2 linked regions of the Ketobacter alkanivorans genome follow. The protein of the gene in region 2 binds, or shares a complex with, the protein of the main gene of each other region. Links are inferred from orthologs where the notes say so. Each region holds a gene or a part of one and is shown on either strand. Other genes may lie near its edges.

What was found.
Region 1: the proteins of dnaX (region 2) and dnaN are in contact, whole or in part, in a cryo-EM structure (PDB 8GIZ), measured with the Escherichia coli proteins. The link is inferred for Ketobacter alkanivorans from one-to-one orthologs.

What each region holds. Positions count from the first base shown.
Region 1 is NZ_CP022684.1:2,744,583-2,747,524, forward strand. It holds dnaN (DNA polymerase III subunit beta), read right to left. Parts: upstream 2,053-2,942; coding sequence 949-2,052; downstream 1-948. Other genes in the region: recF (DNA replication/repair protein RecF), read right to left, coding at 1-945; dnaA (chromosomal replication initiator protein DnaA), read right to left, coding at 2,082-2,942. UniProt on the Escherichia coli protein: Confers DNA tethering and processivity to DNA polymerases and other proteins. Acts as a clamp, forming a ring around DNA (a reaction catalyzed by the clamp-loading complex) which diffuses in an ATP-independent manner freely and bidirectionally along dsDNA.
Region 2 is NZ_CP022684.1:4,771,466-4,774,900, forward strand. Bases 280-3,190 are described here. They hold dnaX (DNA polymerase III subunit gamma/tau), read left to right. Parts: upstream 280-732; coding sequence 733-2,649; downstream 2,650-3,190. Other genes in these bases: Kalk_RS20460 (hypothetical protein), read right to left, coding at 280-365; Kalk_RS20475 (YbaB/EbfC family nucleoid-associated protein), read left to right, coding at 2,679-3,002; recR (recombination mediator RecR), read left to right, coding at 3,021-3,190. In the rest of the region: more of Kalk_RS20460, read right to left, coding at 1-279; more of recR, read left to right, coding at 3,191-3,435. UniProt on the Escherichia coli protein: Part of the beta sliding clamp loading complex, which hydrolyzes ATP to load the beta clamp onto primed DNA to form the DNA replication pre-initiation complex.

The DNA of each region.
Region 1 (2,942 bases), 2.0 Mb from region 2 along the record:
ATCCATTTCGGCAGGTAAATCATCCAGCAACAATACCGGGGATACACCTGTGCGATCCAGCATGAGGGATATCTGAGCCAGCCGGACACCATATAATACCAGTTTTTTCTGTCCTCTGGAGCATATATCTTTAGCTAATGTACCTCCCCACAGTATATCCAGCTCCGCCCTGTGAGGGCCGTATACGCAGCTCCTACGCTCTATCTCACTTTCGACCTTGGAATTGAGGCAATCAGCAAATTTGGGATATTCGTGCCGGTTCCAGCCAGCGCGGTATCTGAATTGAATATCCACATCGCTGCCAAAGTAATGCTTGAATATGCGCTGGGTATAAACAATCAACGCATCAACGTACTGCATACGCTCAGTATCAAGCCTCTCACCGTAGCGCTCCAGCACAGCATTCCAATAATTGACCTGGTGGGCTGTCACACTGGCCGTAGACTTAAGCAGGGCATTCTTCTGTCTAAGTGCTGCCCGATACTGGCTCCACGCATCAAGATAGCTATGTTCCACGTGGAACAATCCCCAATCTAGCATGCTTCGCCGTAGAGAGGGCCCGCCCTCTATCAATTCTACAGACGATGTATCTATGGCAATTGAGGGTAACATCTTTGCTAGCACCGACACTTTGCTAAGGCGTTCGCCATCCAAACGGGCATTGGTATTACCCATTGAATCCTTAGAAATGCCCAGCCGCGACTCCTTAAGAGACTCAGCGCAGACTTTGCCAAACACCACGAGCTGGTCGCTACCCTGGGCAATCAATTTCTTGGAATCGGCAGAACGAAAGGAACGGCCATTGGAGAGCAGCGAAATGGATTCCAGCAGACTGGTCTTACCGCTGCCATTAGGCCCAACAATAAAGTTGGTTCGGGAATGAGGATTAAGAGAGACACTCTGGAGGTTACGCACATTGGTAACCTCCAGGGAGGTAAGACGCATAGACTAGAGTCGCATGGGCATAACAACATAGGATGCAGAGTCATCACCTGCATCCGTAATCAACGCACTGCTATTGGAATCTGCCAACAGGATCTTAACCGTTTCGCTGCGAATAACGTTCATCACGTCCAGCAGATAGTTGACGTTAAAACCAATTTCTAACTCACCGCCGTTGTAATCGACGTTAATGGTTTCTTCGGCTTCTTCCTGCTCTGGGTTATTAGCAACCGTGGTAAGGCTGCCGGACTCAAGCCGCAAGCGCACGCCACGGTACTTTTCGTTAGATAAAATCGATACCCGTGAGAAACACTGCTTCATCTCATTCTTGTCACTGAGTACGGTTTTGTCGCTGTTCTTCGGTAAGACGCGTTCGTAATCAGGGAACTTGCCATCAATAAGCTTGGAGGTGAAGCGCAGATCAGGGCTTTCCACCCGAATATGATTAGCGCTTAGGGACACCGACACATCCGAGTCCATATCCGCGAACAACTTGGACAGCTCTAACACCCCTTTGCGAGGCACGATAGCCTGAACCGGGGATTCCACCTCAACCTGGATCTCGGCATTGCAAACCGCCAGACGATGACCGTCAGTGGACACCGCGCGCAGCAAATTAGTGGACACCTCAAACAACATACCATTGAGATAAAACCGAACATCCTGCTGCGCCATGGCAAAACCGGTACGATCGATTACCGACTTCAGATAACCCTGATTAATAGAGAAACTGACGTTGCCTGTGGCTTCATCAAGATTGGGAAATTCATTGGAGGGTAGGGTAGCCAGGCTGAAACGGCTACGACCTGCCTTCACCGACAGCTTTTGCTCATCGGTGACAAATTGAATAGTACTGTCATCAGGCAATGATTTACAGATATCCAACAGCTTCTTGGCCGGTACAGTAATCTCGGCGTGATCATGCTGAGATTCCAATTGCACATGGGCAACCAGCTCCACTTCCAGATCAGTGCCGGTCAGCGACAAAGTGTCGCCATCCACCACCATCAACACATTGGAAAGCACCGGCAAAGTCTGGCGACGTTCTACCACACCGGCCACCTGTTGCAAGGGTCGTAATAGTTTTTCCCGCTCAATGGTAAAGTTCATAGGCAGTCCTAAAGTTAGTTAGTGCTAACTCACGAAGTCAGTGATCTTAGTAAATTTGAATAATCTTCCCGTACATCAGAGCTGGTTTCCCGCAGCTCTTTAATCTTACGGCAAGCATGCAAAACCGTAGTGTGATCACGCCCGCCGAAGGCATCCCCTATTTCCGGCAAGCTGTGATTGGTCAGTTCCTTGGCCAGGGCCATGGCGATCTGTCTGGGCCTGGCCACAGAGCGGCTACGACGTTTGGACAGTATATCCGCCAACTTGATTTTGAAATACTCTGCGACGATTTTCTGGATATTGTCGATACTGACCTGTTTATCCTGAAGCGCCAGCAAATCTTTCAGCGATTCCTTAACAAATTCAAGGGAGATCGGTTTACCGGTAAAATGAGCGTTGGCGATCACACGCTTCAGCGCCCCTTCCAATTCCCTCACATTCGAACGCACACGCTGCGCAACAAAGAACGCCGCCTCATCTGGCAAAATGATTTTCGCCTCTTCGGCTTTCTTCATTAATATAGCAACGCGGGTTTCCAGCTCTGGGGGCTCCACCGCCACCGTAAGGCCCCAACCAAACCGGCTCTTCAACCGTTCTTCTACCCCGCTGATCTCTTTGGGATAGCGATCACTGGTCAGTATCATCTGCTGACCACCTTCAAGCAACGCATTAAAGGTATGGAAGAACTCTTCCTGAGAGCGCTCTTTGCCTGCAAAAAACTGAATATCATCAATCAACAAAGCATCCACAGAGCGATAGAAGCGCTTGAATTCATTGATCGCATTAATCTGTAGTGCCTTAACCATATCCGCCACAAAGCGCTCAGAATGCAAATAAACCACCTTGGCATTGGGATTCTGAACCATCATGAAGTTACCCACCGCGTGCAT
Region 2 (3,435 bases):
CGACGGTCGATCTCCACAGTAATCAGTTTCAGATCATCGTGTATGTGGCCTTGGGCGGTTCGGTAATATTTATCGACCTCCACCGCCACTTCGATAAAAGGGAAATTGGGAGATTTGCGATGTTTGTGCAGATCGGGCAGCTGCTCTTCGCTGACCGGGATATTGATCTTTCCCCACACCATTTCGCTGGGGCGGGCCTGTTGATAGACCTGCAGCTTGTAGGTGGGTGTGATGGCCATCAGATTGCCGTTGATGGTCTGGTTGGTCCAGCCATCTGCTGCCTGAGCGTGGCTGATTACCAGCATCAGTAAAAGCGTCAAGGGAGCCAGAATGCTGGTCAGAGTGCTACGGGTAAGGGTGTACACGGGTATATCCTCGCGTGGTGTTTGATAAAGCATAGCGCACAACTGGAATAAAATACGTTTTCGTTCAGCAGGTTGCCTTGAATTGGCGCACGAAATAGGGAATAATCGCCCACCTTGTTATGGTGGCTCTATTGGTCCCCTCGCAACGATAATCTGTGAACCCCGCCAGGCCCGGAAGGGAGCAACGGTAGCAGACGACTCGTGTGCCGGGGTGTGGCTGATAGAGTCGCCACCCTAATTCCTGTTGTACCCCCTCTGTTTGTCGTTTCACATTTCCTTATTTTTCAATTCATTGGTTTATCAATGGCCGCAGCCGTATTACACTGGTTGCCTTCTATTGGCCCCCGGAAATCAGCATCAAAAATTCATGAGTTATCAGGTTCTTGCACGTAAGTGGCGCCCCAAGACATTTCGCGAGATGGTGGGGCAGGAACACGTTCTGAAAGCCCTAATCAATGCCCTTGATCATGGTCGACTGCACCATGCCTATCTGTTCACCGGAACCCGTGGGGTGGGTAAAACCACCATCGCCCGTATTCTGGCCAAATCCCTCAACTGTGAAACCGGCATCAGTTCGGAGCCCTGCGGTCAGTGCAGCGCCTGTCAGGAGATCAATGATGGCCGCTTTGTTGACCTGATTGAGGTGGATGCGGCGTCTCGCACCAAGGTTGAAGACACCCGCGAGCTGCTGGAAAATGTGCAATATGCGCCCACCCGAGGCCGCTATAAGGTGTACCTGATCGATGAGGTGCACATGTTGTCGGGGCACAGTTTTAATGCCTTGCTGAAAACCCTGGAAGAACCCCCCGAGCACGTTAAATTCCTGTTAGCCACCACCGATCCTCAAAAATTACCGATTACTATTCTATCCCGCTGTTTGCAGTTCAGCCTTAAGGCAATGACCCCCGAACGCATCGTCGGCCACCTGAAAATGGTGCTGGAAGCCGAGATGGTGGAGTTTGAAGAGCCTGCGCTGTGGCAGTTGGGTCGCTCTGCTGACGGCAGTATGCGGGATGCCATGAGCCTCACCGATCAGGCCATCGCCTTCGGTAATGGCAAGGTTGTGGAGTCCGATGTGCGGGCGATGCTGGGCAGCATTGATCGCGAGTACGTATTCGGCATCATCGACGCACTGGCTCAGAACAACGCCGAAGCACTGCTGCAGCGGGTGGCAGAGATGTCCGAGCAGAGCCCTGATTACGCAGATGTGCTGGGTGATTTGATCAGCACCCTGCACCGTATGGCGGTGGCTCAAATCGCCCCTGAGGCGGTGGATGACAGTGATGGTGATCGTAATCGAATCGTGGAGTTTGCGGGTCAGTTTGCCCCCGAACAGTTGCAGTTGTTCTATCAGACGGCGTTGCTGGGGCGTAAGGATCTGCCGCTGGCACCGGACTCTCGCAGTGGCTTTGAAATGACGCTGCTGCGGTTGCTGCTGTTCAAGCCGCAGGGAACGCTGCCTCCAAGCCAGGGAGCACCCCAGTCGGGAAAGTCTCCTAGCCCTGCTGCGGCAGGGCACGCTTCCGCAAACCCTGCACACAACATCCCTGCCCGCGAGCTGGGCAGTGGCAGTGACCATCTCTCCAAGGTGAAGGCAGCCCTGGGAGGCAATCAAACACCGGCGAGGCCCGCGCCTTCTGCCGTGGGTGCTGATTCGCCGCCCCAACAGGCTCCGGCCTCGGCCCCTGTGTCTGCGCCGGCCATAGCTTCGGAACAACCAAAGCAGCATGATCCGGTAGCGCCCTCAAGCGCGCCTGCGCCTCAAGCTATCCCCGACCAACAGCCAGGCAGTGGCCCAGCTCAAGCGAGCCCCAAGCCCGCATCTGCTGCGGGGGAGCAGCCAGAAACATCGGCCCCAGTAAAAGTGGCGCCCACAGTGAAAACCAAAGTCATCAAGTTGGATGATGAATGGGCTGACTTGATAGGCATCATGGAGCTGGACGGGCCGGTGCGTAACTTTGCCCGCAACTGCTCTTTGGAGCAGAAAGACGGTGCGGTTTGGACCTTGGCGGTTAGTCCGCGTTTTGGGGCGCTCTACCGGGATGACAATCGCGACTTATTGGCGCAGGCGTTGTCGGAAAACCAGCAGCAATCCATTACACTCAAGGTAGAGCTGGCAGAGCCCTCCCATCCCACCCCTGATCAGTTGCTGGCAAAATACAAGCAGCAGCGCCGGGAGGAGGCGGTGGTTCTGATGCAGCAGGATTCCTTCGTACAGGATTTACAGACTTTGTTTGGTGCGACCCTGGATTTAAATTCCGTCACACCGATTGATGACGATTGAACAACGATGATTGAGCAGAAGGTGAAACCATGAAAGGTCAATTCGGAGATCTGATGAAGCAGGCGCAGGAAATGCAGGAGCGCATGCAGAAGATGCAAGAAGAGATTGCCAACACTGAAGTCACTGGGGAATCCGGTGCCGGTATGGTCAAAGTCACCATGACCGGGCGTCATGATGTAAAGCGCGTGCAAATCGACGATGGCTTGATGTCAGAAGAGAAAGAAGTGCTGGAAGATCTGTTAGCGGCGGCAGTGAACGATGCCGTGCGCCGTGTTGAGCAAAACAATCAGGATAAAATGGGCGGCTTGGCATCAGGCATAAACCTGCCCCCCGGCTTTAAGTTTCCTTTCTAAATTATTGATATATAAAAGATGAGCTTTAGTCCCCTAACATTACGCTTGATCGAATCCCTTACCTGCTTGCCGGGGGTGGGCCCCAAGTCTGCCCAGCGCATGGCGCTGCATTTGTTGGATCGGGATCGGGTTGGGGCACAAAAACTGGCGGATTCCCTGCAGTTGGCGATGGAGAAAATCGGTCGTTGCCAGCGCTGTCGTAATTTTTCCGAAGAAACCGTTTGCCACACCTGCCGCCAGACTTCCCGCGATCCTGCATTGCTCTGTGTTGTGGAAACCCCCGCCGATGTCATCGCCATTGATCAGTCCGGCAGCTTCAGGGGTTATTACTTTCTGTTGCTGGGGCATCTTTCACCCATCGACGGAATCGGCCCGGAAGACATTGGAGCCGACGTGCTGGATGAGCGCCTGGCAGAAGGCGAGGTTAAAGAAC